2 regions of the Paenibacillus sp. GYB006 genome follow, and region 2 is predicted to be linked to the other one. Evidence: a T-box and tRNA genes for the amino acid it is inferred to sense, from the RefSeq annotation. Region 2 holds a T-box; the other holds one or more tRNA genes.
The links. The T-box of region 2 lies ahead of PV403_RS12695 (alanine--tRNA ligase-related protein). A T-box ahead of a tRNA ligase gene usually reads a tRNA of that ligase, here a tRNA-Ala.
Positions count from the first base shown of each region.

Region 1: it has a tRNA-Ala gene. The T-box ahead of PV403_RS12695 (alanine--tRNA ligase-related protein) is inferred to sense a tRNA for this amino acid. The anticodon was not compared.

Region 1 is NZ_JARBDA010000004.1:414,736-424,916, forward strand. Features, by position in the region: gene PV403_RS13160 (ABC transporter permease) at 1-520, opposite strand, end outside; gene PV403_RS13165 (ABC transporter ATP-binding protein) at 541-1,473, opposite strand; tRNA gene PV403_RS13170 (tRNA-Gly) at 2,428-2,498, opposite strand; tRNA gene PV403_RS13175 (tRNA-Pro) at 2,510-2,583, opposite strand; tRNA gene PV403_RS13180 (tRNA-Leu) at 2,592-2,671, opposite strand; tRNA gene PV403_RS13185 (tRNA-Arg) at 2,694-2,770, opposite strand; tRNA gene PV403_RS13190 (tRNA-Leu) at 2,859-2,939, opposite strand; tRNA gene PV403_RS13195 (tRNA-Lys) at 2,950-3,025, opposite strand; tRNA gene PV403_RS13200 (tRNA-Gln) at 3,037-3,111, opposite strand; tRNA gene PV403_RS13205 (tRNA-His) at 3,132-3,204, opposite strand; tRNA gene PV403_RS13210 (tRNA-Trp) at 3,236-3,309, opposite strand; tRNA gene PV403_RS13215 (tRNA-Tyr) at 3,316-3,401, opposite strand; tRNA gene PV403_RS13220 (tRNA-Thr) at 3,411-3,486, opposite strand; tRNA gene PV403_RS13225 (tRNA-Val) at 3,575-3,650, opposite strand; tRNA gene PV403_RS13230 (tRNA-Glu) at 3,659-3,730, opposite strand; tRNA gene PV403_RS13235 (tRNA-Asn) at 3,733-3,808, opposite strand; tRNA gene PV403_RS13240 (tRNA-Ala) at 3,813-3,888, opposite strand; rRNA gene rrf (5S ribosomal RNA) at 3,938-4,054, opposite strand; gene PV403_RS13250 (copper amine oxidase N-terminal domain-containing protein) at 4,474-4,959, shown strand; gene PV403_RS13255 (cytosine deaminase) at 5,498-6,766, opposite strand; gene codB (cytosine permease) at 6,735-8,012, opposite strand; gene PV403_RS13265 (3-oxoacyl-[acyl-carrier-protein] synthase III C-terminal domain-containing protein) at 8,477-9,448, opposite strand; gene PV403_RS13270 (hypothetical protein) at 9,463-9,822, opposite strand; gene PV403_RS13275 (RNA polymerase sigma factor) at 10,084-10,181, opposite strand, start outside.
Region 2 is NZ_JARBDA010000004.1:313,885-324,065, forward strand. Features, by position in the region: gene PV403_RS12690 (stalk domain-containing protein) at 1-537, opposite strand, end outside; gene PV403_RS25315 (hypothetical protein) at 949-1,119, opposite strand; gene PV403_RS12695 (alanine--tRNA ligase-related protein) at 1,144-2,820, opposite strand; T-box leader at 2,930-3,173, opposite strand; gene PV403_RS12700 (SMI1/KNR4 family protein) at 3,615-4,088, opposite strand; gene PV403_RS12705 (MFS transporter) at 4,800-6,059, shown strand; gene PV403_RS12710 (LysR family transcriptional regulator) at 6,185-7,078, opposite strand; gene PV403_RS12715 (aldo/keto reductase) at 7,199-8,050, shown strand; gene PV403_RS12720 (MFS transporter) at 8,125-9,297, shown strand; gene PV403_RS12725 (dihydrofolate reductase family protein) at 9,299-9,583, shown strand; gene PV403_RS12730 (AraC family transcriptional regulator) at 9,673-10,181, opposite strand, start outside.

The DNA.
Region 1 (10,181 bases), 100 kb from region 2:
AGCTGGTATCCGAATTCACTTGATCGATTTGTGTATTGCCCGACATGGTGGCGACTACGCCTGCGGTATTTAGCCCATTAATCAGACTATCCACGACATTCCGCACAACCGTTGTATCCACGCCCGAAGATTTGGCCAGAAATACTTCAACTGTTTTGCTTGATCCATCCGCTTCCCCTTGGTTCGAGAATCCTTCAGGAATATAAATAAACGCATCTGCCTCTTCAATATTTAGGATCTCTCGTCCTTCATCAAGAGAAAGCACTTGATCGAACTCTGCCAGTGAGCTAATTTCTTTCGCACCGATCATAGAACTAATGAACATTTCACCAAGTTGACCAGAATCTTCATTGCTATAAACGATCCTTACTTTATCCAAAGAGGTGACATTAAATTGGTCTTTAAACGCAGTACCTAATATTAAAATAATTAATAAAAAACTGAGCAATCTAATGAAAATCGGTTTAGGGTCAATCAAGATCCGTTTTGCCGAATAAAAAATTTGAGTGAGTATATTCATCGTTTCATCACCGTCCCGGATTAGTCTCTCAGTTTTTTACCAGTCAACTGCAAGAATACCGTCTCCAGATTCGGTTTTTCCAGTGTCATGGACTTAATTTTAAATTCTTTCCGAATCAGATTCTCCAATATCCCCGTAAGAAACCGTTCATCTTTTTCCAAGTGAATGTCGAGTACTCCGTTTATGTTGTTGCAAGCGGTGACACCTTCCGACTCTTTAATTACCGAAACAGCTGCGTCCGAATTCGATGCAAGCTCCAGACTTAAGCGATTTCCCGTTGAAATGGAATCAATCAGCTCATCTATACTTCCGAGTGCGATTACTTTTCCGAAATCCATAATGGCAACTCGTTCACAGATGGCTTCGATCTCTTCCATGTAATGTGTTGTATAGATGATGGTCATCCCATTTTGATTCATAATTTTAATCGATTCCAGAATATTGTTGCGTGATTGGGGATCTACTCCAACCGTAGGTTCATCCATAAAAAGAATACGCGGCTTATGTACAATCGCACAAGCGATGTTCAGACGTCTTTTCATGCCACCCGAAAAAGTCTTAGCAATACCTTTTCTTCTATCCCATAATCCAGTAAACTCAAGTGCTTCCTGTACGGATGTATGTAGCTCTTTGCCTCGAAGTCCATACAACTTACCCCAATACGTTACATTATCGATGGCACTTAAGGTTTCGAAAAAAGCCAAGTCCTGCGGTACATATCCGACAGATCGTTTGATTTCTCTTGCATGCTTGGAAAAGTCCTTACCAAACATTTTTACTGTGCCATTGTTGACTTTTAATAAGCCCAGTAACGTGTTCATCGTTGTTGATTTTCCTGCACCGTTTGGTCCGAGCAGTCCAAATATTTCACCTTCATGAATACTCAGATCAACACCATCTACAGCTGTGTAATCTTTGTACCTTTTGACCAGACCCGTTACTTCTATGATCATCTGAATTTCCTCCTCAAACATTTCAGTACGTGATTGATGATATCTGAAGCGATAAAGAACATGTGCGAGTACCCCATTAGTCAAAGATGGGGACACTCACGCATTTACGATTTCATATGAATTTCTTAAATCCGTTATAAGAGATTTAAGAAATTCGATATCGTCTCCGTATTATGTAAAAATCCTTAGAGCTCTTTTTGATTATGTTCATGCTGTGCATATTAACACAAGAATGTACAGAAGATAGAATTCGATGTGAATGAATTAGCAAAAACAACCTTATCCCCGCATGGTAATACGTAGATAAGGTTACTTCGTTCCACATTATTTGAAATACTTTATTCTTGCTAAATTTATTGTAGTATACCAGATAAATTTCTTTAAATTATAAATCTAAAGATTTAAGGTAATATTCCTTTACAGTGGTCTTATTTTAGAGTAAAGGTAGTTTATTCATATAGGAACGTGAATTTGATGGATATGTGTGAAGTAGATAAGTACGGCTACATTTTATTATTGTGAAATATTCATATAGTGTATTTTTCATATTATATTATAAAAACAACCCCAAGCCTCTGAATGGATCTAATAGGCTTGGGGTTTAAGAGATAAAGAAATGCGAAAAATGACTTACTGTAAAATATGACAATACTACACACAAGTCAATTTTCACTGTAAACTTTTTAATTTATAATATCCTGCTTTGTAAGCTTTTTTTATCTTGTCGTTGTATACAAGGATTAATCCATTAAATACAGGTCTATGCTCATTTTGGAACTTCAATAGCAGTCACCTCTTCAAAGGAATCAACTATTTCAGCTTCCTCGCTTTTAGGTGTTAGGTGTGTATCGGTATCTAGCCTGAAAAAGAACAACCCAAATAGTTCAATACTTACTCTCTGTAAAAGTAGAAATATAAAAACCCCTTCGCTTTCGCAAAGAGGTTTACTAATGAAGCGGGTGATGGGAATCGAACCCACGCTATCAGCTTGGAAGGCTGAAGTTCTACCATTGAACTACACCCGCGTATATAAATATCGGGATGACACGATTTGAACATGCGACCCCCTGGTCCCAAACCAGGTGCTCTACCAAGCTGAGCTACATCCCGATAATAAATGCCGGTGAAGGGACTCGAACCCCCACGGTTTCCCTCACGATTTTGAGTCGCGCGCGTCTGCCAATTCCGCCACACCGGCTTGCTTCTTATTTTAAATATAATGGCGCGCCCTGAGAGATTCGAACTCCCGGCCTTTTGATTCGTAGTCAAACGCTCTATCCAGCTGAGCTAAGGGCGCAAAAAATATAAAAGCAGACGACGGAAATCAGCGACTCTTGCCTGGCAAGGCAAAGGTCAACCGCTGATCCATGTCCGCAATTAAAAGATGCGCGTGAAGGGACTCGAACCCCCACGTCAAAGACGCTAGATCCTAAGTCTAGTGCGTCTGCCAATTCCGCCACACGCGCATATATATGATGGTGAGCCATGAAGGACTCGAACCTTCGACACCCTGATTAAAAGTCAGGTGCTCTACCAACTGAGCTAATGGCTCGTACTATAAAATGGCTGGGAATATAGGATTTGAACCTATGCATGACGGAGTCAAAGTCCGTTGCCTTACCGCTTGGCTAATCCCCAACAGCGATAAGTTGTACAAGGGCGATCGATGGGACTTGAACCCACGAATGCCGGAGCCACAATCCGGTGCGTTAACCCCTTCGCCACGACCGCCATATATTATCATTCTTTACTATTATGAAATTGGCAGGGGCAGCAGGAATTGAACCCACACCAACGGTTTTGGAGACCGTTGTTCTACCTTTAAACTATGCCCCTAAAAACTGGTGGAGGATGATGGATTCGAACCACCGAACCCGTAAGGGAGCAGATTTACAGTCTGATGCGTTTGGCCACTTCGCTAATCCTCCATATGAAACTGGTGCCGGCGAGAGGACTTGAACCCCCAACCTACTGATTACAAGTCAGTTGCTCTACCAGTTGAGCTACACCGGCTAATTAATTCGATTATACCATACTCCATATAATGGGAGCTAGGATAAATTAGTTGAATTCACAGGATTTCATCCTGCATTATTTGGTATGGTGGAGATTGAGGGGATCGAACCCCCGACCCTCTGCTTGTAAGGCAGATGCTCTCCCAGCTGAGCTAAATCTCCATATAAAGTGACCCGTAGGGGATTCGAACCCCTGTTACCTCCGTGAAAGGGAGGTGTCTTAACCCCTTGACCAACGGGCCGCTGGCTCCCCGAACAGGACTCGAACCTGTGACAACTCGATTAACAGTCGAGTGCTCTACCAACTGAGCTATCAGGGAATATTGGTGGAGCCAAGCGGGATCGAACCGCTGACCTCCTGCTTGCAAGGCAGGCGCTCTCCCAGCTGAGCTATGGCCCCTCATCGTTAAATAAATGATTCAGTAAACATATAACCTAATAGGTTATTCGCTTGGCGGCGTCCTACTCTCCCAGGACCCTGCGGTCCAAGTACCATCGGCGCTGGAGGGCTTAACGGTCGTGTTCGGGATGGGTACGTGTGGAACCCCTCCGCTATCGCCACCAAACATGATTTTTGCGCTGTGATATCTTCAGTGAATACTCACCAGCAAAATATCAGACCTTAGAAAGGACATGCAGCTTAAAATCTTCCGGATTTATAATTTATCATATTTTAAAAACATATTCAACTAGTAATAAAAACCATCGAACACAATGAATTAAATATCTTTAATTACTGCATCAGACACACATTTATAATTGTCTTTTTCTTAAGAGGACATAAATAATATATCATCTTGAACAGCGTTTTTCTAATTGTAAATTATACCTTTTATTTAGGAAAAATGTGGTGTCGCACACTTCAAATCATCGCCATCCTAATTGAAAAGATATTTATATAAAATGATAAGATTTGTCGCATGGCGAAACCAAGTAATGTAACTACAATCAATTTTTTAGCGTCTTTCATTATATACATTTACAAATGGAGGCGATAAAAATAAAGAAGAAACTGTTCATCTCACTTTTTGTGGTTGTTTTTTCTCTTAGCATCGTGGTTGGTTTAGCTTTTGCTAAAGGGAGCGTTAAGATCGTGGTTAACGGTCAACAAGTTACTTCAGATGTAGCTCCTCAGATCGTCAATAACCGAGTAATGGTGCCTTTAAGTGTGGTAGCAAAGGCATTAGATGCGAATGTAGGTTGGAACCAAAAGAATCAAACGGTAACTATCAATGACAAAGCGATACCTTCTCAGGAAGATATATGGAAACAAGATCTTGATTTCATTGGTAGTGGTTGGGCAAGTCTTAGAAACATTATTGGAACATTTATGATTGGTTTCGATGAAATTTTAAAAGGAGAAATGCGGGATTTTGTAATAACTAATCGGAAAATTGAAACTATGAAAAAAGTAGACTTTTTCAACGTCGATGAATATACGGTTTTCCCAGGTCTTTCGTATTCAAAATAATAAGGAGTTCTTCTATTTGCTAAATTATCGACTTTGTAATTTTCTCTTCTTAATTGTAAGAAAGGTTGTGGAATGTGTTGAACAGGAAATTTCTATTGAGTTTTTTATTAAGTTTTATTTATGTCATCGTTTTTTATTTTGGCGCGTATGGCTTGATGTTAATTGGTATCATAGATGATGGTTTTTTTATATTAAATCATGTATTTGTCGGTTTTTATCAATGGCTTTATTTGGTACCACTTATCATTTATCTAAAAAAGAGAAACAGAGTATTTACAGGTTACCTTATAGGTGGAATATGTGTAACTTGTTTAAACATCGCGTTGATTGTATGGATATTATTAGACCCCTCCAAATTCTTTTAAATCAGCCATTTAAACAAATAACTTACCAGATAACATAAATTTGAATATATCAACCCCCCCCCTCTTGTATGCAGAAAGAGTTCGCGGTATGCGGTCTCTTTTTACCCTGCCTACAAAGTGGGGGTTTTGATTAATGTGCAAGCTATGCTTGATGCATTGCATGCTTCCTTAAATTATTTATTGAAAGTGACTTTCTCCGAACCATTCTCGAGAATGATCGATGTGTCCCGAGGTTTTGTTTCGGCAATTTTGCGGCCGCCTCTGAATGAGTAAAGCACTGCAGCCTGTTTACGGATCGCCTCATATTCATTCTCTGCTTCAAGAACGATGAAGTTCGCAGGTTTACCTTCTTCAATACCGTACATATCCTCGATATGCAGCGTTCTTGCGCTATTTTTCGTAATAAGATCAATTGAATTCACGATTTGATCGTAACCAAGCAGCTGAGAAGCATGAATACCCATGTGCAGTACTTGAAGCATGTTGCCTGTACCAAGCGGATACCATGGATCAAAGATATCATCGTGTCCGAAGCACACATTAAGACCGGCTTCTTGCAGCTCTTTGACGCGAGTCAGCCCTCTTCTTTTCGGATACGTGTCGAAACGTCCTTGCAAGTGGATGTTGACCAGCGGATTGGATACGAAATTCAGGTCCGCCATCTTAAGTAGTCTGAACAATTTATAAGTGTAAGCATCATTATAAGATCCCATTGCCGTCGTGTGGCTTGCTGTTGTACGGGAACCTAAGCCACGTTCGTAAGCTTCTTTAGCTACGACTTCTAAGAAACGGGATTGTTCGTCATCGATTTCGTCGCAATGAATGTCGATAAGACGGTCGTATTTTTCAGCAAGGTCAAACGCAACCTTCATTGAATCCACGCCGTATTCTCTCGTAAATTCGAAGTGCGGGATACCCCCGACCACGTCAACGCCCATTTTCAGCGCCTCTTCCATTAGTTCTACGCCGTTCGGGTAGGAGTGAATGCCTTCCTGTGGGAAAGCGACAAGCTGGATGTCAACATATGGTGCCATTTCTTCTTTCACTTCGAGCATCGCTTTAACTGCAGTCAGGCTTGGATCAGTCACGTCTACATGCGTCCGTACATGCTGAATGCCTTGTGCGATCTGCCATTTCAGTGCTGTTTTGGAACGTGTTTTAACGTCCTCATGTGTCAGAAATGCCTTACGTTCGGACCAACGCTGGATACCTTCGAACAATGTTCCGCTCAAATTCCATTCTGGCTCGCCTGCAGTTAACGTTGTATCCAGATGAATATGTGGTTCGATGAATGGCGGCAGCACAAGCGCGCCGCTCACATCAATTACTTCCTCATTCGTTGTTACTTCCAAAGATTGCGTGATTTTTTCAAACTTTCCGTCTTTTACAACGATATTCCATAGACCTTCTTTACCCCGCAATTTTGCGTTCTGTATAATCATTTAAATTCCCCATTTCTTTGGATTCTTTCGCAGGAACGATCAGCATTAACCCGATGTAAGCTACTGCGGTTCCGATTAGTGCATTAAGTGGTGTAATTCCTGGGGCCAGCTGAGCAAAGGCTACACCGACAGCCCAAGCAGCCATCGCTACCCAGTTTACATTTTTGAACGTCATTTCGGCAAACGGTTTATAGTTTCTACGCTTCACGAAGAAGTAGTCCGCGATGATGATTGCCCCGATGGAAGGAATCGCTGCGCCCAGCACATTTAGGAAACCAACAAAATTGTTATACATCCACATAGCAAACACAGTACCCACAATGCCGTTTACGATAACGAAGAACTTTTTCGAGATTTTAGTGATATTCGCAAAGCCCAGTCCGGAAGCGTAAAGAGCGTTATCGTTAGTCGTCCAAATATTCAGTCCCAATACGATGATGGCAGGAACGATCAACCCTTGCAGGAACATAACCTCCGAGATATCTGATAGGTTATATGCCATTGCGCCGACTGCTCCGAACAGGAACATGAGCGAGTTTCCTAAGAAGAACGAGATAACTGTAGCGGTAACCGCCTGTTTAGATGTTTGAGAAAAACGTGCAAAATCTGGCGTCAACGTACCGCCGCTAATGAATGATCCAATACAAATCGTTAATGCAGCTGCTACGGTCAGCGACTCTGCTGGCTTGTAATCTAACAAACCTTGTAGACCGCCCAGTGTGTCTATTCCTTCAAACACGGAGTAACCGCCAAGAATGGCAATTGCAGGAACCGCAATATACCCAAGAATTACGAGTGACTTGATACCGAAAATAGCTGTTGCTGTCATTGCTAAACCAAATATGAAGATCAGCAGATACACGTTCCAATCCATCGCTTTAGCGACGGGAACAGCGAACATCGCTACGCCGACACCGAACCATCCCACCTGTGTAAAGCCGAGCAGGAACGACGGAAGGTAAGATCCTTTGCTACCAAACGAATACTTTGCTAATAAATGTGTGGAAAGACCCGTTTTGGCAGCGATATGTGCTAACGCCCCTGTATATATGCCTAGAATCAAGTTACCGCCAAGCACAATTCCCATGAACTCCATGAACGTCAAGCTGACTCCAAGTGTTCCCCCTGCCAGCATGCTTGCCGAAAAGAAAGTGAACGCGAGCATAACGGAGAACATCTTTCTAAAATTGTTTCTGTGCGTTTGCGGCACCTCTTGCCATGAAAATTCTTGATCTTGTTTACTCATCAGAATACCTCCAGCTTAAAGTCTCCTGATACCAAAAAGCAGAAAAAAGAGGCTACTCGTCAAGTCTTAAACTGACAAGTAGCCTCTTTTTTTCATCATAATCCGCGCGAAGACGCAGAGCATCCCTGACGGAATATGCCCTGATTCTCGCGTGATTATAAAATCCGCTGCCCTTGCCAGCCTCTCTGGACTGAATTAAAGGTACCAGTATTCAATTACATTTTATTATTTTAGAAAATCTTTCGAATGTCAATGTCATTATTATCCATTAATTAATGAGAACTATTCACTTCTAAAAAAAGGAGTAAAAAGATTACTAATGGAATCAGTGGTTTTTTACATGAAAGTTGTTACGGGTACACAACAAAGAGGCTCACACTAATCGGAGAGCCTCTTGTTATGCTATATTCATTTGCTTATTAACGTAAGAAAACGACTCTTACATAAAATAACTGCTGCACTTTTTATAATCTTGCTAATAATCCACAGGAAGTAAAACCTGCTCCAACCGACCACATGATGTGGTGATCACCTTGCTTTAGCTTGCCATCTTCAATTGCATGATAAAGAGCAAGGAATGGACTTGTTGTTCCCGTATAAGCATATTTGTTACCTACATAGGTGAACTTTGATGAGTCCTCTTCTAATGCTTCTACTAAGTAATCAATCTTTGTCGAAAGTACCTGAGAGATTGAATAATGGGTGATGCCATCTTTGGTAAGACCATGATCTTTTAAAAGATCATTTATTACAGCAGGTGCCTTAGCAAACATGCTATCCACTTTATAGGAATCGGACACCTTTGTTTGAATTGTTTTTGAATTCTTAAATCCATGCTCAGGTAATACTAAATCTTCTGGTCTTTCAGAATGGGTAATATAAGAAGAGTCAATTAAACCGTAACCCTCTTCTTCTACTCTTTCTAAAATAATAGCACATGCAGCGTCACCACTTAAACCTATATGTACCAAGTTTTCAGGCTTATAGAAGTTGCCTACTTGCTCAGATCCAACGATAAGCGCGTATTTCATTTTTGGATTATGTAACATTGCTCTACTTACTTGATCATATGACACAACCATACCTGCACAATTCGCGTTCTGATCATAGATAGCACATTGATCTTTACCACCAATTGCTTTATGAACAAAAGCTGCATCGGTAGGTATATTGTACTCGTGAGTACCAGACGATATGGTTATCAGATCTAGCTGCTCACCACTCATATTTGCTGCTTGCAGTACTTTTTTAGTTGCTTCAATCGCCATCGTTACGGTGGTTTCTTGTTCATCTGCTAGATATCTTTTATCTCTTCCTAAATGGGTCCACATCCCAAGAAGTCTTTCTCGATCAGGCGAAGAAGAAGCCACTTCTTCATTCGTATATGAGTTCTCTGGATGATACACTGCAATCTGTTTTAATCTAACACTGGGCAATCAAAACACACTCCTTATAATCCTAGAATTGCTTTAGCTTCTTCCGTTGTTTTTACAAACTGACCTGTAAACCCTTCTACTTTTTTGGCCGTATTATGAAGCTGAATGTTAACAATTGTTTTCTTAGCTTCTACCATTATGCATCTTCCAAATTTAGAGTAGATCTCATAACACTCTGCTAAAACCGGTAGAATCTCTTGTTTAAATACAGCTAGATTCGTAGAATCAATAACAATCGTTTGATTTGCAATGTGTGGACCTAAAGTAGCTTTCAAATCAGCAACCTTTTGATTTGTTATCTCTAGGCTAGCGAACCCTTCAAGATCTACCCAAATAATATTACCTTCATTATAAAACTTTGTAGTTGCTTCCATTTTTAACATCTCCTTTTGTTTTTTTCTAATACGAGATATCGGTAACGAGCTTTTCTTAGTCCACCTCCTTAAAAAAAGACCTTTTTTCAATAAATGGTCATACAGAGAGGTTATCGGCATTTTTTAGTTTAAAGTGAAGATATTGTATTTAAAATCATGAATTATGTATTTTACACACTGATTAATGGATGATAATGGAGATTTTCTTTGTTTTTCCTAGCAAAAAAGCCTGGCTCGTAACCAGGCTCAAGATTACATAAATTACTGTTTGATATATTCTACCCACTGCTTATACAGTTCCGGCTTGGTACACTGAAAGATCCCTTCAAAATCATGAGGATTTCGAATGACTTTATTTA
Region 2 (10,181 bases):
CCCGTTCAATTTTAACCATGTTAATTCTGTGGCCGATGATAAAGCCGTAATGTTCGAGATTTGATTATCGTCCGCTTCGAATGTATGCAGACGCCCAAGCTGCTTGATCACATCAATCGACGAAATTTGGTTTCGGTTTACTATTAACATTTCCATATCCGTCATAACGGACAAATCCTGAATTGAAGCGATCTGATTGCCGGAAATATCAAGTTCGCGAATCTTAGTCAATGGCTTGAGTGGCATGATATCGTCAATTTCATTATTGGACAAGTCAACATATCTCAAATTTGAAGCGTATTGCAAGCCTTGAATGCTTTTAATTCCTCGTCTTGAAAGATCAAGTAAGGTTAATGATTGCATATCTTTCTGCGTAACGGCGGCAGTCTCGTCTTTTTCTAAAATCTGCTTTATTGCTTGCTCCAATTGCTCGTCCTGAAAACTTATGTCCAGTGAAGCCTGCTCCATATATGCCCTTCCTGGTAAGCTGACCAAGATCACCAGAACTAATACTAGGCCTGATAAAACCTTATTCATTACGTTCCTATCTCCCCTCTTCTACTGATGTCTAATGATAGTGACGTTAATTATTCATAAATGTTTCTCTCCAATTTTTTCCATAATGCCCAAAAGACGATAGTATAGCAAACTGAAGATTGATTTGTGGTTACAATGTTTTTGTCACCCGACATTTAGTGTCATACAAATACACCATAAACCATATAGCTCGATTTTTCGTTCTGTTTTTTTATAAGTTCCCCTTCCTTTTGCAGTAAAAAAGCAATTCGGATTTAATCCGATTTGCTTTTTCTTTGAATACTGGTGCTCCGGTACCGCCAACGGAAAGGCCAAGCGATGTCAAACCCTTTTCAAGTGCCGGCTTTATCATTCATCCTGGATTCCCGGCAACTCATAACGTTGTTACAAATGGCAATCCTAAAACATCAGCTATTGTTCCGCATTTTTATTAATTACTCCTTTAATCCTTCTAACTCCAGCAGCAGAAGACTGTTCTTTTTTAATACTGAATTTTCCTAAGTTTGTTGTATCTTCTACATGAGGTCCTCCACATACTTCTCGACTCCAAACTTTCCCTTCGTTATCTTTGATTGTATACACCTTAACGATATCTGGATATTTATCCTAAAAATTCCTTTCAACATTACTTTCTTTCGCTTTAATTTTAGGCATCTCTGAAATATAGGTAACTGCTTTTGATGAAATCGCATCATTCACATACTTCTCCACCGCAGATATTTGCTCTGACGTAAGTTTTTCATCATGACTGAAGTCAAACCGTAATCGTTCTGCAGTAATATTACTTCCTTGTTGATGAACATGATCACCCAAAACTTCCCTTAAACCAGCAAGTAATAAATGAGATACCGTGTGCAGCGCTGTTGTTTCCGTTGAATGTTCAGCTAATCCACCTTTAAATTTACCCGCAGAAGCAGTTCTGCTCTTTTCAGCATGTTTCTTTGCAGCCTCTATATAAGACGTCTTGTCCTCCATGCTATATCCAACTTCAGTTAGAAACTCTTCCGTCAACTCCAAGGGAAACCCATATGTTTCGTAAAAATAAAAGGCATCTGCACCTGTAACTTTACCCTTATTCTTAAGATGTTTTTGTATTTCAAATTCTCCTTGCTGTAAAGTTCTATAGAAAAGATTTTCTTCCTTATTTACGATTTCGATAACTTTCTTTTTATTACCGATCAAATCTTCATAAGCTGTTGCTTCATCTATGAAAACTTCAGACAACTCGCCCACAAAACTTCCTTGTATACCTATTTTTTTACCTGCACGAATTGCCCTTCTTAATAACCTTCTTGTTATATACCCTGCATCACTATTAGCTGGCTCCGCACCATCATTAATTAGAAAAGTAGCCGCTCTCACATGATCAAGTATGATTCTAAACGACTTTAAATCGTCAGTATATTGTTTACCACTTAACTCCATTAATTTTTTCTTGGGATTAAGGAAGAAAGCCGTATTATAAAAATCCTTGTCACCATTAAGGGCTGTTGCAACCCTTTCTAATCCGCCTCCATAATCAATATTGGGATTTTGCATTTTTACAAATCCTGTGTCTTCTTTTTTGTAACACATAAATACGTTGTTCCCAATTTCTAAAAACCTCTGGCTTACAGAAGCAGGATGATCCAATGAATCACCGCCTGGTTCAAGATCATAGAACATTTCACTATCAGGCCCACCCGGTTCACCAACAGGCATATCCAATGGACTTCCGGATCGACTCCACCAATTTTCTTTTTCATCGTATAGGAATATTCTTCCGCCTCTAGATGCCCCATATTGATAGGGATCATCTTCAATGATAGGTTCTATACCAACGGATTTATATTTTTCTGACCAGATTTGAATGGCTTCCGTATCTTTCTGTATATTCAAATCATCACTTCCTATAAAAGCACTGATGTACAGCCTGCCAGGATCAATTCCTAATTCGATAATATGCCAATTCCAAATGGCATCGATTTGCTTTTTCTTATAGTTATTTTCATTTGCTTTAAACTCCCATCGACCTATCATTTCAAAAAATGTCAGATGCGACGTATCTCCTACTTCATCAATATCCACTGTCCTTAAACACTTCTGGATATTAGCAATCTCATTACCTATCGGATGCTTTTCCCCCAATAAATAGGGAACCATAGGTTGCATCCCACTTCCTGTAAACAACGTTGAGGGATCATTCTCTGGTAACAAGCTAGAAGAGGGCACTTGGCTAGCCCCTATTCCTTTCATAAAATCAATATATGATTTTCTTAACTCATCTGGTGTCATTTTCACCATCCTCAACACCTCCATTTCAATTATTATTTATTCTCAGAAAAATATTTTTCAAATATTTAAACGAGAAGAATTAAAACAAAAAAGCCCTAAGCCGACATATTTCTTGTCAACTTAGGGCGAACTATTATGTCCGTGTTACCACCTAATTTCAGATTTCTCTGCACTCTATCAATACGGGATATCTCCGATATTGTTTCCTGAATAACGGTGGAACTCCGTTGAAGCCTACTAAGATTCCTCTGTTCGGTTCACAGCTCCGAGACTGCTTCACTATTAGATCAATGAAGATTCGCACCAACCATCTTCTCTCTGTGAGATCCCTAATAGCTACTATTTCTCATCATAGCCTTTTCGTTTTAAGTTAAACCAATGCTATCACACTCAACTTATTCTGTAAATTAATTCCACTATTTTTTATAAGGTAATGATTTTCCTTGAAGGCTCGATGCCGAAAAGAAAACGGAGGTAAAACACATGAGAAAGACAGCCAAGGATCTTCGTGGCCGTCTTTCTCATGTGTTCGTTTCTTCCAAGCTTTTGTTGGCTTGATGGCAATTATGCAATATCAACCATCGCAACATGTTTTTTCATAGCGTTCATTCCTCTTTTGACCCCGATGCAGCGGCATGTCCTGTAGGTCGATTTCACTTACCTCGTTACATCCTCCACCGTTGTATATCTCACTTCTGAGTGTCTGCAAAACCAGACTCTTCACATCATGTGACCATTATTTGAAGAGATTACGCCTGTCAATAACGCAAATACATTCAAGAGCAATCTGTCACCTAGTCTGACTATTTCATCTGTTCCTGAACCCAGATCGCAGAACCGGCCAGCATCTCCATCAATCCGTTAAAATGAGGCGCTACCTCCTGAAATGGATAATCTCCTGCATAGTCGTGGATAAGTATCAAAACTTTACCCGAATTCCGTTCCAGAACAGCAATACTTCCTTCTCCAAAACCGCCAATCGGGAACGGATTCAGGTCTTCAGGCAGGTCGCATTCTCTCTTATACTCTTGATATGCTTCCACAAATGCAGGGTACGCCCAGTCCAATTCCTGTACGGAATAGAGCGCAGGATCACCGAAGTTGCAGGCACCGTAGTACAGCAATAGGTCTCGGTACGACTCGGGAAGAATAACGTTGTACTTTTTCTCAAAATCAACGATCGCCTGCTCCGATTCCCGCGTACAGCTCATCCCCATTTCGGTCTGATATGCCTGATTCAAAAGAATCCGAATTGGTTCTAATGCCGCTGATTCCATGAAACATCCTCCTTTTATAGGTGAGATAAAGCCTGTCATCATTGTACGATGTAAAATATTATTGATTAGGCCCTCGATCTAACGAATTCGAGTTCGTCTCTTACTGTTAATAACAATACAACTCTGATAGGGTTTTATGAAATAGAATTTTTTAGCCTTCGTTATTCCTGGTTGTCATCATCTCCAGCAAGCCACGTAATGCGGCCGATAGATGTTTCACTATGGGCATGTACAAGTTCCACTTCTAACCTACAGTATAGCTCTACTCATCGACGTTATTATAGAATTCTGATCAACCACGATTAATATATCGTAGCCGAACATAATACGCCGGCTGCAGTTGTGTTGCCTGGACTATAGTCTCCTCTTAACTCAGTTCTCTACCTATGACAGCGGATTGTTCTTTAAAATACATTAAAGCTGCACAATAGTTTAACCACAAAAATTCTGCCGGCTCAATCGGGAGAATTTTTGCATAATCGGCCCACGTAGCACTTAATAGTGCTCTCGAAAAAGGATTAATAATTCGCAAACTATACTGTATCACCAGGTAGATAAACGAATTACGTCAATCGTTCAAATTATTTTATTTTATATTTGCAAAGTAAAATGCTACAATGATGAAATCTTTTTAATTTTGATCGGAGGCAGACCGTTGTAAAATCTCATTCCTTTTCCTGAATTAACTGAATATAGGGAAGGATGGGTCTAATGCTAACAAAATCATTTCATAGACTCTGGCTTAGTCAAGCTCTATCTATTTTAGGTGACACATGGTATATTTTAGCGCTTGTCGTTACGCTATACCATGTATCTGGTTCTGCCACCATAACCGCTTTGTACCCACTCCTCAGAGCTGCTGGTATGACAGTCGGTAGTATATCGGCTCCTGTTATCATGCGTAAGCTGCGCTTGAACCGTCTACTTGCTACTAGTCTTGGGGGACAAACTCTTGGCTTGAGCTTGCTGACCATATATATGCTACTAGTTGGTGAAGATAATCTCAATATTTCAATATTGGTCGGGATAGTTTTCGGAATATCTATTCTGGAGGGTGTGGCGGTTCCCGTGAGATCGTCTCTTGTTGCTCTAACCGTACCTGAAGCTTCGCTGCTCAAAGCGAACAGCATTCTATCGGGTATTGTACAATCTTGTTCTCTGGCCGGATGGGCGTTCGGATCAATGACGGTCAGTTGGCTCGGTGCAAGCCAAGTGCTGCTCCTTTCAACTGTGCTATTGGGTAGTGCTTGCTTATCATCCTGCATGATAAGTAAAGTCAGAAACAACACACACCAAACTCCAGCCGGTTCTTGGAGACGCTCGCTTCAAGATGGATGGCGGAATTATTTTATGTTACCGAAGTTACGTGTCTTGTTATGGATGGATTTTTGGGAAGGCTTATTTAGAGGTGTATTCGCTGGGGCACTATTGCTCGTGTTCGTAGGCGAACGATTACATGTTGGTTATGTATGGTGGGGTTGGATGAACGGCGCTAATTTAGGTGGTTTCGTTCTTATTAGCATTCTTATGAGCCGCTTATCGAACGGAATGTGGAATCTTGGGCTCATGCTAGCTGTAGGCAGCGGATGCGTTGCTGCACTAACACTCGGCTTCAGTTTTTCTACTAGCCCGCTGGCGACACTATTTATCATGTTCGCAATTGGGGCTTCCCAAGCCATAAAAGATTTAGCGGAACGTACTTCTTACCAAACAAGCGTTCCAGCTTCAGAGCTGCCACCGTTATTTGCCGCCCAATCATCACTTACCTCAATTTTATATGGAGTATCTTTATTATTATCCGGCTGGCTAGCGGATACCGTAGGAATTCAAATGCTATATATCTATGCATCGGTTGGATTTTCCCTTTCCTTCGTGGGTGCTCTTATGTACCGAAAGAATGCACTGCAAAAAAACAGAACCAACGATACAGAAGACACATCCATTAAGGAGTTAATGAGGTTAGACTTATAATATTTGTTTTGTCAGCTTGATGTGTAGTACCTTATGATCAGGTTATCCAGAACTTACTGGATGGCCTTTTTTTTTATAGAAAAATGTGATCCCTATGCGTATGCTTTTGTTTTCTGAAGATTAGATTATTGCGTAACCTGAGCGATTGCATTGACAAATTTTTTGACTGATTCATTGGCTTCTTTGGAATATAGTAAGCCAAAAGGTACGCTGGTTCCATTCCATTTTAGAGGAATAGTAATGAGTGAAGGATGGATATTGGCCCAACTATCTAACGTTAAAAGAACACTCCCTGTTTGTGCACAGCGGTTAAAAACTTCTATATCATAAAAATATGCGGTATCAATAATTTGAATAGTTGGATGGTTTTCTTCAATATATGCCCGAAATTCATCATTGGGATTGCTGTCTCCCGCCCGAACCATCATTAAATGTTCCTCATGTAAATCTTCTAAATTAATAATCTCCTTAGTAGCAAGTGGGTGATCTGATGATACAGCACAACTTAGCTTATATTCGCTTAATGGGTAAAGATTACAATGCTCTAACCACTGATTTGAACCAAAAGCACCAATAATACAATCGAACTGTGTTCCCAGAGACTTTATCGTATCCATAATTGTATTTTTATTATCATCAAATGGAATGATTTGTAATTTGAATTGCGGAAAAAGTTCACTGACTTTATTCCAAATAGGAATAAATGATTTAACTGGATTTAAAAAAGAACTACCAATTCGTATGATATATGGTGAATCAGCAGCTATTTGACGGGCTTTTTGAACAGCATTTCGAGACAGACTTATGATTCGTTCGGCATCTTCATAATAAGATTGTCCAGCGGGAGTTAATGAAATACCTTGATTGGATCGCTCTACAACAGAAACTCCTAATTGATCTTCTAACAAATTGATTTGCTTCATAACAGCAGTTGTAGAAAGAAATAATTTATCTGCTGCTTTATTAAAACTTCCGCTTTCTACTACTGCAACAAAAATTTCAATTTGACGACTATACATGCAAAGCCTCCGTATAAACCTGTAGTTTAAACTACATTAACTTATCTACTATTCATTGTCAAAAATTTAATACTTATAATGAAATACAGAAACAGAATTAATTAATGTGGAGGAATTGGTATGCAAAAGGTTATTTTAAACAATGGTGTTGAGATGCCTAAGATCGGCTTTGGAGTTTTTCAGATGGAGGATCCACAAATTTGCGAACAAGCAGTCTGTGATGCAATGGATGCAGGATATCGTTTAATTGATACAGCTTCTGCTTATTTGAATGAAGAGGCAGTCGGCAGAGCCATCAAACGGAGTGGTGTACCAAGAGAAGAGCTATTTATTACAACTAAACTTATCATTCAAGAACAAGGCTATAAAGAAGCAAAAGAAGCATTTGATAAATCTTTGAAAAAACTTCAATTAGATTATTTAGACTTATATCTTGTTCACCAGCCATTAGGAGATTACTATGGCTCATGGAGAGCGTTAGAGGAACTATACAAAGAAGGGAAAATTCGAGCGATTGGTGTGAGTAATTTTTATCCTGACCGTTTGATCGACCTCATCCAACACAATGAGATTGTTCCAGCTGTTAATCAAGTGGAGACTCATCCCTTTACGCAACAAATTGAAAGTCAAAAGATTATGAAAGAATTTAACGTACAAATTCAGTCATGGGCCCCTCTAGCTGAAGGGAAAAATAACATTTTTGAAAATGAAAAATTACTTCAGTTGGCAAATAAACATGGAAAAAGCGTAGCACAAATTATTTTGCGTTGGCTTGTTCAAAGAGATATCGTAGTAATTCCGAAATCAATCCACAAGGAAAGAATTATTGAAAATATCAACATTTTTGATTTTGAACTTGATGAATCTGACATGAATCAGATCAGTACGTTAGATACAGGTGAACATTTAATCGTTAATCACCGTGATCCTGATTTAGTCAAATGGTTTGGTACGATAAAATTTGATATTTAATATGATTTATCATAAAAAACCGATTTCCAATAGGATTCGGTTTTTTAATTGAAAGACCAAAGGAGACTAAATGAATGACTAAACAAAATAGCCTACTTATCCTAATTTTGACCGTAGGAGTTTTCGGTATCCTAACGACTGAAATGGGAGTTGCAGGGATATTACCTTTACTTGCTGAGCATTTTGATATCACAGTATCTACAGCAGGGCTGCTAGTGAGTCTCTTTGCACTTGCTGTAGCCATATCTGGCCCCATCATGCCGTTATTGTTTTCAGGTATCAACCGCAAGAAGGTAATGCTTCTTGTTCTGGGTATTTTCATTGTAGGTAACATTGTCTCCATATTTGTATATAACTTTTCCCTATTGTTACTTGCTCGTGTAATCCCAGCCTTTTTTCATCCAGTTTACTGTTCGCTGGCTCTGACAGTAGCTGCTACGTCCGTTAGTAAGGAAGAAGTACCAAAGGCCGTTTCTAAAGTGATTTTGGGTGTAACTGCAGGGATGGTACTTGGTGTACCAATTACAAACTATATTGCTAGTTCCAGTTCACTGGAAATGACTTTTGTTTTCTTTGCCATCGTAAATGCGATTGCCTTCATCGCTACATTGATATTTGTTCCCTCCTTACCTGTTAAAGAAAGACTTTCATATGGAGCTCAAGTAAGTATATTGAAGAAGCCGATTTTTTGGTTAGCTATAGCAACCGTGGTATTTATAGGTTCGGCAACTGCAAGTGTGAATACTTTCATCACGGAATATCTTGAAACGGTTACCAATATAACAGGTACAACCTTAACTTTTGCATTACTAGTTTTGGGCTTAGCAAGTCTAGTTGGAAATTTAACAGGAGGAAAATTACTTACTAAAAATGCTATTAAAACAGCCACATTTTTTCCAATCGCATTAGGAATCGTTCATGTTTTGTCATTCGTCACAGGTAAGTTCACTGTCCCTATGATGATCACTATTGTATTGTGGGGGATATTATTTGCAATAGGAAATAATGTTAGTCAATATTGGATTACTTCTGCTGCTCCAAATGCTCCAGATTTTGCTAATGGAATATTTTTAGCGGGTAGTAACTTAGGAACAACAATTGGCACTGCAGTAGCGGGATTTATCATATCAGGAATGGGCACACAATATATCGTATTAGGAGGAATGCTATTTTTGATATTGAGTTTAGCATCTATTGTACTAAGAAACTATATGTTTAATTCGATAACCAAACAAAGCGCTAGTTAACATTGATTATGAAATGATGTTAGACAAATTCTACAACCTCTTTCACATCAAGCGAATGATGGTTGGAGGAGGCGGAACGATCAATTGGTCTTTTGTACAAAACGGACTAGTTGATGAAGTTAGTGTCATCTTAGCTCCTATCGCAAATGGCGATCCAGAAGCCCACCGGTTCTTCGTCGCAAAAGAACCGTATTCCAGCATTAAAGAAATTGCCTTTAAACTTAAATCCGTTGAAGAATTGGATTACGGAACATTATGGATTCGTTATTCCGTGAGAGAGAATTAGTGTGAGAAACGATAAGTAGGTTAAAACCCGTACTTATCGTTTTTGATTTGAAGGCTCATTTTTAATACCTAACCTCTCGTCTTTACCTTTCAATCCGTGAATCGATATTTGGCGGGAGTGATTCCGTGCTCTCGTTTGAATATACGCACAAAATAGTTTAAATCCATACCTACCATTGTCGCGATCTCACCTACAGACAGCTCTGAATGTTCAGATAAAAGCTCTGCCCCTTTGTGTAATCGAAGGCGCTGTAGATAGTGACTGGGATTCACGCCATATATCTCTTTAAACTTACGTTGAAAATGCTGCTTGGAGTAACCGACCGTATCTGCAATATTAGCGAGGCTTAAGTCTTCCATATAATGCTGTTCCATATATTGTACCGAGGCGCGAAGCATTTCTTTGGCGCTCGTGCTCCTTCGATAGTTTTGCATTGGCTTCTCGCTATGAGTCGTTGTAGCGATGTACGTTATCATACTATATATTTTCGTAGAAGCCGTATGATATGGATCGCTCTCCTCAGTTTCACTTACATGCCATAACTCCTTGATATCTGATTCAAGCTGCTGTATCGTTGATTCATTCACTGAGATTGGTT